2 regions of the Paraburkholderia bengalensis genome follow, and region 1 is predicted to be linked to the other one. Evidence: predicted binding sites of a transcription regulator. Region 1 holds the regulator's gene; the other holds the start of a gene.
The links. The regulator HrcA, encoded in region 1, represses chaperone genes, less so after heat shock. The targets are predictions, from matches to a motif close to TTAGCACTCNNNNNNNNNGAGTGCTAA.

Region 1 (4,395 bases):
CGCGCACGTCGCACACGCCCAGCACCTCCACCTGCCACACGATCCGTTCGATCTCGATGTCGACCCGATCGCCGACGCGCACGTCCTTGGCCGGCTTCACGGTCGCACCTCCGATCCGCACCCGCCCCTTCTCGACGGCATCAGCAGCCAGCGAGCGCGTCTTGAAGAAGCGCGCCGCCCACAGCCACTTGTCGATGCGCAAGCGAGCGCCCGGTTCGGTAGAGATCTTGTAGTTCATCGGTCCTTCTTCAGGCTTTTCAAACGTTAGCTGTCGTCCGGATGCAGATTGCATGCCGGACATGACAATTCAGGCAACGGGCACGGTTTGCGGCGCGCTTGCCTGCACCGGCCAGCCTTGCAGGTGCTGGGCAACGATTTCGCCGAGCGCCGCGATCCACGCGTGCGATGCATTCAGGCAGGGAATCGCGTGAAAAACTTTCCCGCCGGCGTGCACGAATTCGTCGCGCACTTCCATGCCGATCTCCTCGATCGTTTCCAGACAGTCGGCCGTGAAACCCGGACAGAACACGTCCGCCCGGCGCACGCCCGCCGCACCCAGTTCCTTCAGCGTCGGCGCCGTATAGGGTTGCAGCCACTCTGCCTTGCCGAAACGCGACTGGAACGTAACCCGGCACTCGACGGGCGTGAGCCCGAGCGCATGCATCAACAGCGACGCCGTCTGCTGGCATTGCTCGTGGTACGGGTCGCCCAGATCGAGCGTGCGCTTCGGCACGCCGTGGAAACTCAGCACCAGTTTGTCGCCCGCCGCGAAATCCGGGCGGCCGTGCGCATGCCAGTAGTGATTCACCTGCGCGGCGAGCGCTGCGATATAGGCGGGATGATCCGCGTACTGACGCACCGTGCGGATTTCCGGCTGGTTGCGCATGCGCTTGAGCGCGGCGAACGCGTCGTCGAAGGCAGTGGCCGTTGTCGACGACGAATACTGCGGGTACATCGGCATCAGCAAAATGCGCTCGGCGCCCGCCAGCTTCAACTGATTGAGCATGGCGGGAATGCCGGGCGTGCCGTAGCGCATCGCGTAATCGACGATCACGGAATAGTCGTTCAGCTGCAGCAGATGCCGCAGCCCTTCTACCTGTTTCTCAGTGTGCACGCGCAGCGGCGAGCCTTCCGGCATCCACACGGCCGCGTACTTCTTCGCCGAAGCTACGCCTCGAAACGGCAGAATCAGCAGACGCAGGATGATTTGCCACAGCAACGACGGAATCTCGACGACGCGCGGATCGGACAGGAACTGCGCCAGATAGCGCCGCACGGCGCGAGGCGTGGGCGCGTCGGGCGTACCAAGATTGATCAGCAACACGGCGACACGATGTGCCGCAGCGGACTGCGACGGCCGCTCGAGATCGAAGCGCATAGGCAGAAGGAAAGAGCCGCGCGACGCGCGGCACGCAATGGACTGAAGCTCATTATAGCGGCGCGGTCTGCCGCCGATACCTGGCCATTCGGCCAATTGGCAAGGCCAAAAACGCCGCGCATGATGAACACCATCGCAGCATTGCCGGATGGATCTGCTCTATTGCTGGCTGAGCGTCAACGATAGCAGGCGCGCCGTGATGTCGACGATGGGAATCACGCGGTTGTAGGCCATGCGCGTCGGGCCTATCACGCCGAGCGTGCCGACGATCTTGCCGTTCACTTCGTACGGCGCGGTTACCACGCTCATTTCCTCGATGGGAACGAGGTTCGATTCGCCTCCAATGAAAATCTGCACGCCTTGCGCGTGACTGGACACATCGAGCAACTGCAGGAGACTCGTCTTTTGATCGAACACATCGAAAAGCTTGCGCAGCCGCGCCATGTCCGACGACAGATCGGCCACTTCGAGCAGATTGCGCTCGCCGGAAATCAGCACGGTTTCGCCCGTATCCGTGACGTCCGTGCTCGCCGTGACGGCCGCGTGCATCAGCGTCGTCATGTCGCCGCGCAATTCGTCGATTTCTTCACGAAGACGCCGGCGCACCTCGTCGAACGACAGGCCCGCGAAGTGCGCGTTGATGTAATTGGATGCCTCGACCAGCTGAGACGGCGTGAAATCGCGCTGCGTCGCCATGATGCGGTTCTGAACGTCGCCTTCCGGCGTCACGATGATCAGCAGAATCCGCTTGTCGGACAGACGCAGGAACTCGATCTGCTTGAACACGTGGCTGCGGCGCGGCGTCAGCACGACACCCGCGAACTGCGACAGGTTGGACAGCACGCTTGCGGCCGCCGCCACCACTTTCTGCGGCTCGCCCGGCTGCAGCGTGGTCTTGACGGCGCGCATGACGGCATCTTCGTCGGCGGCGGGTTCGACGGTCAGCATCGTGTCGACGAACAGCCGGTAGCCTCGCGGTGTGGGAATCCGCCCAGCGGACGTATGCGGACTGATGACGAGCCCCAGCTCCTCCAGATCGGACATCACGTTGCGGATGGTAGCCGGGCTCAGCTCGAGCCCGGAGTACCGCGACAACGTGCGCGAGCCGACCGGCTGACCTTCGGCTATATACCGCTCGATCAGCGTTTTCAGGAGGGTTTGTGCGCGAGGATCTAGCATGGCGAAAAATTTTAGCGTAACCACCGCATCGCGGCGAGCGCGCGGCGGCTCGCGGCGCGTCCGGCCGGCTGCCCGGCGCACCTCGCGCGGCACCCCGCCCGCGCACGAGCCGCATCGCATTTGTCTATGCAGCCATCACGTCTGTCATGAGGACTTCACCATTCTAACGATAATCGGCCGAAGGCTGGACGGCGTAACGCGGCCTCGGCGCAACCGCCCGGGCCGCCGCACCGCCGCTGCCGTCGACGGTTCTTTTCAGGTCGCACCTATGGTGTAATGCCGGCATGCAAGCTAACAGCCAGTTCAAGACCGTTGCGCTCGTCGGGCGCAGCAATACGCCGGGCATCGGAGAGCCGTTGACCGCGCTCGCCACGTGCCTGGAAAAGCTCGGCTATGAAGTCGCATTCGAGGCGGAGACGGCGCAGGAGATCGGCGTCTCGCAATGGCCCGCGCTGCGCCCCGCCGAAATCGGCGCGCGCGCGGACGTCGCCATCGTGCTCGGCGGCGACGGCACGATGCTTGGCATCGGACGGCAACTGGCGCCGTACAAGACGCCGCTGATCGGCATCAACCACGGCCGGCTGGGCTTCATCACGGACATTCCGTTCTCCGACATGCGCGAGATCATCCCGCAGATGCTGTCAGGCAGTTTCGAGCGGGAAGAGCGCACGCTGCTTGAATCGCGGATCATGCGCGACGGCCAGCCGATCTACCACGCACTCGCCTTTAACGACGTCGTCGTGAACCGCTCGGGCTTCTCGGGCATGGCGGAGCTGCGCGTGTCGGTGGACGGGCGCTTCATGTATAACCAGCGCTCGGACGGCCTGATCGTCGCGACGCCTACGGGCTCCACGGCTTACGCGCTGTCGTCGCAAGGGCCGATCCTGCATCCGCAGCTGCAGGGGCTCGTGCTGGTGCCGATCGCGCCGCACGCGCTGTCCAACCGCCCGATCGTGATTCCCGACGAGTCGAAGGTCAGCATCCAGATCATCTCGGGCCGGGACGTTAACGTGAACTTCGACATGCAGTCTTTCACGGCACTCGAACTGAACGACACGATCGACGTACGCCGTTCGCGTCACACGGTGCCCTTCCTGCATCCCGTCGGCTACAGCTACTACGCGACGCTGCGCAAGAAGCTGCACTGGAACGAGTATCCTTCGCACGAAGACGATCCGAGAGACTGAACATGCTCCGCCACCTCTCGATACGCGACTTCGTCATCGTCGCCGCGCTCGACCTCGAATTCGACAGCGGCTTTACGGTTTTCTCCGGCGAAACGGGCGCCGGCAAATCCATCCTCATCGACGCGCTCGCGCTGGCACTCGGCTCGCGCGCCGATGCGAGCGTGGTGCGCACGGGCGAGGCCCGCGCGGACATCACGGCCGAGTTCGACACGCATCCCCTCGTCGACGCATGGCTCGACGAGCAGGCGCTCGCCGCCGACGATTCGGAGCACGGCAACACAGTGCTGCTGCGCCGCGTGGTCGATGCAAACGGCCGCTCGCGCGCGTTCATCAACGGCACGCCGGCCACGCTCACGCAACTGCGCGAAGTCGGCGAGATGCTCGTCGATATCCACGGGCAGCACGCGCATCAACTGTTGATGCGGCCCGACGCGCAGCGCGAACTGTTCGATACCCACGCGGGGCTGCTCGACACCACGGCGTCCGTGACCCGCGCGTGGCGCGCATGGCGCGACGCGGCACAGGCCGTCGAAACCGCGCAGAGCAAGGACCGCGAACTGCAACTGGAACGCGAGCGCCTTGCCTGGCAGCTCGCCGAACTCGACAAGCTGTCGCCGCAGCCCGGCGAGTGGGAAGAAGTCAACGCCGAGC
Region 2 (4,395 bases), on a different contig from region 1:
AGCCGCAGACGCAGCAGCGTGTCGCGAAGAATGTGGCGATATTGCCGACACTGCCGCCGTTGCCACCCGGCACACCTAGCGACAGCGCGACTCGCTCAAGCGCAGATGCCGAGACTCCTCGCACGCAAGCCACAGTCGATCCGTATCCCCCTGCGTCTGTCTCTACTGGCGATGGCGGCGATGCCAATGCGCCCGGCGTTCAACAGTAAAGAACCCGCACGAGGCGCGTTCTACGCGGGATGTACGCAGCGCTCGCTAGATTTCCCAATCCCATTGCTGTTCCTCGCGTTGTTCTGCCGCGAGCCGACGGCTACCTTCCTGGGAAATGACCACATGACTGGACGCTTCGATCGGCATGAGAACGGCTTTCTCGATGCGCGGATTCGAAGGCGGCTTTTGCCTGGCTTCTTTCACGTAGTCCGAAAGAGACTGAAATCGACGTACGGCATGGATGGAGTTGGTCATGATTTCACCCAGGAAGCTTCACGATGTTCTGCGTTGTTTCACTCACCGGCGATGCTTCGGGCAGTCTAGGCGCGCGCTACCAGAGGGGCTGTACGCCGTCGCACAGAACAGTGCGCAATGCGTCTCGGCATGAATGAACGGCGGATGCGCTCGTGGAGAAATGAGCGATCGTTTTCCTGAACTCGATTGGCGTACTGAAGCGCCGCGCGACAAGACTTGGCCTACGCAGTGCAAGCGATCAACCGGTTCTATCCAGGATCTCGTTCGCCAGTTCGACCTCGCGCGAGAACGATCCTTCGTCGGATGCCTTGGCGGTCTGAACCCGGCGACTATGCGAATTCCTGTGCTTGCGCACGCTGTTGCTCAGCTCGGAGATGATTTCCGACGCGGCGTGAATGATCTGGTTGAAATCGAAACCGGCATTGGTCATTTCGCGGTAGAACGATTTCGCGAGGATCTTGGCGATCTGATTCGTGTTCTGCGCCGATCCCGCGATGATTTCCCGCACGGTCTTTTCCGACGACCGGGTCAACGCCGCCTGCGTGAAGCGGGATTTCATCAACTGCTGGATCTGATTGGCGTGAAGTGCCTTCACGACCAGTAAGGTGAGGTTTTCCAGCAACCGCAGATCATCGGCGCTAAAGCACGACTTGTGCAGCGGCTGATGCGCGTGGACGATCCCGATGGTCTTTCCCCGCAGGAGCAGCGGAGCGCAGATGCTGTCGCCAGGGTGTGGCCTGGCAACTGCTTCGATCGTGGTCGCATCAACGGCAACAGTCGCAGGTTCGAGGACCATGGCGAATGGACCACGAGCGGCGCTTTCACGAACATTCAACACGTCGGAGCCGCCGGTGTCGCCGAAGCCGACGCGCTGGTTGAGACCGGTTTCGGCGGCCTGTCGTTGGTTCAGCAAATGGATCGCGCAATGGCGCGCATCCAGTGTCTTCGCGACGATGGAGGACAGTTCAGACAGGAGTTCGTCCGGGCTGCTCGCGTATCCTATGTCGCCAAGCGGCTCACAGATTTTCACGCTATCCGAGTTATGCATCGCTCTTCCCCAGGATTTGAATCGGACGCGCGCTCGCGTGGCATGCGCAAGGCCGCCCAACACGGCTGCCTGCGATCGATGACGATGGACCTGACCGATTTAACCAACAAAACGGCAGGCCTTAAGTTCGTGCCACCACATTGCGCCCCGTTTCGACCGGCAGTGCCTTTCGGGACGACCCCAGCGTGCATGAGCGGGCGCCTTCTGGACCTCGCCAGACAGTGTTTTCATAGAAAAAACATAGGGTTACGCCAATTTAGATAATTCGCCCATACCTCCTTGAATTTGTAATTGCCCGTCCATATAATTAGCACTCACTGCACGAGAGTGCTAACAACATCGCCGGTTGGCCCCCGCCAGCTGGTATTACCTCAGCGTTGTTCTCAGTCCCATTCAAGAGAGGATCTATCCATGAACCTTCGTCCTTTGCATGATCGCGTGATCGTCAAGCGTCTGGATCAGGAAACCAAGACCGCATCGGGCATCGTGATCCCCGACGCAGCAGCAGAAAAGCCGGATCAAGGCGAAGTGCTGGCCGTCGGCCCGGGCAAGCGTGACGACAAGGGCAACCCGATCGCGCTCGACGTGAAGGTCGGCGACCGTGTCCTGTTCGGCAAGTACGCTGGCCAGACCGTCAAGGTCGACGGCAGCGAACTGCTGGTGATGCGCGAAGAAGACATCATGGCCGTTGTCAACAAGTAAGTACTTGTTCCGGTTCATCATTCTCAAGAATTCAAGGAGTTAGAAGATGGCAGCTAAAGACGTCGTATTCGGCGATTCCGCCCGTGCCAAGATGGTCGAAGGCGTGAACATTCTCGCCAACGCAGTGAAGGTCACGCTGGGTCCGAAGGGCCGCAACGTGGTGCTCGAGCGCAGCTTCGGCGGCCCGACGGTCACCAAGGATGGTGTCTCGGTGGCGAAGGAAATCGAGCTGAAGGACAAGCTCCAGAACATGGGTGCGCAAATGGTCAAGGAAGTCGCTTCCAAGACCAGCGACAACGCCGGCGACGGCACGACGACGGCAACGGTTCTGGCGCAGTCGATCGTTCGCGAAGGCATGAAGTACGTCGCATCGGGCATGAACCCGATGGACCTGAAGCGCGGCATCGACAAGGCCGTCGCAGCAGCAATCGAAGAGCTGCGCAAGATCAGCAAGCCCTGCACGACGAACAAGGAAATCGCGCAAGTCGGCGCGATCTCGGCGAACAGCGACACGTCGATCGGCGATCGCATCGCTGAAGCGATGGACAAGGTCGGCAAGGAAGGCGTCATCACCGTTGAAGACGGCAAGTCGCTGCAAGACGAACTCGACGTCGTCGAAGGTATGCAGTTCGACCGCGGCTACCTGTCGCCGTACTTCATCAACAACCCGGACAAGCAAGTCGCCGTTCTGGAGAACCCGTTCGTGCTGCTGCACGACAAGAAGGTCTCGAACATCCGTGATCTGCTGCCGGTTCTCGAGCAAGTCGCGAAGGCTGGCCGTCCGCTGCTGATCATCGCTGAAGACGTCGAAGGCGAAGCGCTGGCTACGCTGGTCGTCAACAACATCCGCGGCATCCTGAAGACGGTTGCTGTCAAGGCTCCGGGCTTCGGCGACCGTCGCAAGGCCATGCTCGAAGACATCGCTATCCTGACGGGTGGCCAGGTCATCGCTGAAGAAACGGGCCTGACGCTCGAAAAGGCGACGCTGCAAGAGCTGGGTCAAGCGAAGCGCATCGAAGTGGGCAAGGAAAACACGACGATCATCGACGGCGCTGGCGAAGCAGCGAACATCGAAGCGCGCGTCAAGCAAGTGCGCACGCAGATCGAAGAAGCGACGTCGGACTACGACCGTGAAAAGCTGCAAGAGCGCGTGGCCAAGCTGGCCGGCGGCGTGGCAGTGATCAAGGTCGGCGCAGCGACCGAAGTCGAAATGAAGGAAAAGAAGGCACGTGTCGAAGACGCACTGCACGCAACGCGCGCAGCTGTGGAAGAAGGCATCGTGGCTGGCGGCGGTGTTGCACTGATCCGTGCACGCAGCGCAATCGCTGGCGTGAAGGGCGACAACGCTGACCAGGACGCAGGTATCAAGATCGTTCTGCGCGCAATGGAAGAGCCGCTGCGCCAGATCGTCACGAACGGCGGCGAAGAAGCCAGCGTCGTGGTGGCAGCAGTTGCTGGCGGCACGGGCAACTACGGCTATAACGCAGCAACGGGCGAGTACGGCGACCTGGTGGAAGCCGGTGTTGTCGACCCGACGAAGGTGACGCGCACGGCACTGCAGAACGCAGCTTCCGTTGCTGGCCTGCTGCTGACGACGGACGCCGCCGTCTGCGAACTGCCGAAGGAAGATGCACCGATGCCTGGCGGCATGCCCGGCGGCATGGGCGGCATGGGCATGGACATGTAATTCCAGGCAACTGGATGGCATGCGGGAGGCGCGTCGAAAGGCGTGCTTCCCAAAAGAAAAACCCGCAATGCGGGTTTTTTTATGCGCGCGGAAATCGTGAAAAAAATTGCGCGGCATTCGCGCCGCGCAATCTTCAATTGAATCTTGATTTAGACGGAAGCCGCATGTCACGGCTTCGTTTCATTTCAGTGCCGCGCTTCGCCCGGCGACGTATCCGATCCGCCCGCGATAGGCACTTCGTCCTCGCTGCTTCTCGCCCAGAAGAACCGGTCGGGAAGATAAGCGCCCATGCCCGGCCGGAACGCCGCCTGGGTGGCCTGGAACAGATACTCCTGCGCTTCGCGCACCGCTTCGGCGGGTTCCTGGCCATTGGCGAGCAGCGCGGCAATCGCGGCGCCAAGCGTGTCCGTGATGCCCATGATCCGCTGCTGCCCGCGGTCCCACATGTCCTGCCGCACCTGGCCGTCCTCGCTGAACAGCGTGTTGACGAGCC

Region 2: the regulator HrcA is predicted to act here: its motif matches at 1,821-1,847, upstream of groES (co-chaperone GroES).

The regions. Positions count from the first base shown of each region.
Region 1 covers NZ_JACFYJ010000030.1:42,013-46,407, forward strand. The annotation lists gene H3V53_RS19110 (S4 domain-containing protein) at 1-238, opposite strand, end outside; gene hemH (ferrochelatase) at 308-1,378, opposite strand; gene hrcA (heat-inducible transcriptional repressor HrcA) at 1,538-2,557, opposite strand; gene H3V53_RS19125 (NAD kinase) at 2,842-3,744, shown strand; gene recN (DNA repair protein RecN) at 3,747-4,395, shown strand, end outside.
Region 2 covers NZ_JACFYJ010000034.1:2,604-6,998, reverse strand. The annotation lists gene H3V53_RS20435 (hypothetical protein) at 1-209, shown strand, start outside; gene H3V53_RS20430 (hypothetical protein) at 256-465, opposite strand; gene H3V53_RS20425 (GAF domain-containing protein) at 704-1,513, opposite strand; gene groES (co-chaperone GroES) at 1,925-2,215, shown strand; gene groL (chaperonin GroEL) at 2,262-3,902, shown strand; gene H3V53_RS20410 (bifunctional hydroxymethylpyrimidine kinase/phosphomethylpyrimidine kinase) at 4,088-4,395, opposite strand, start outside.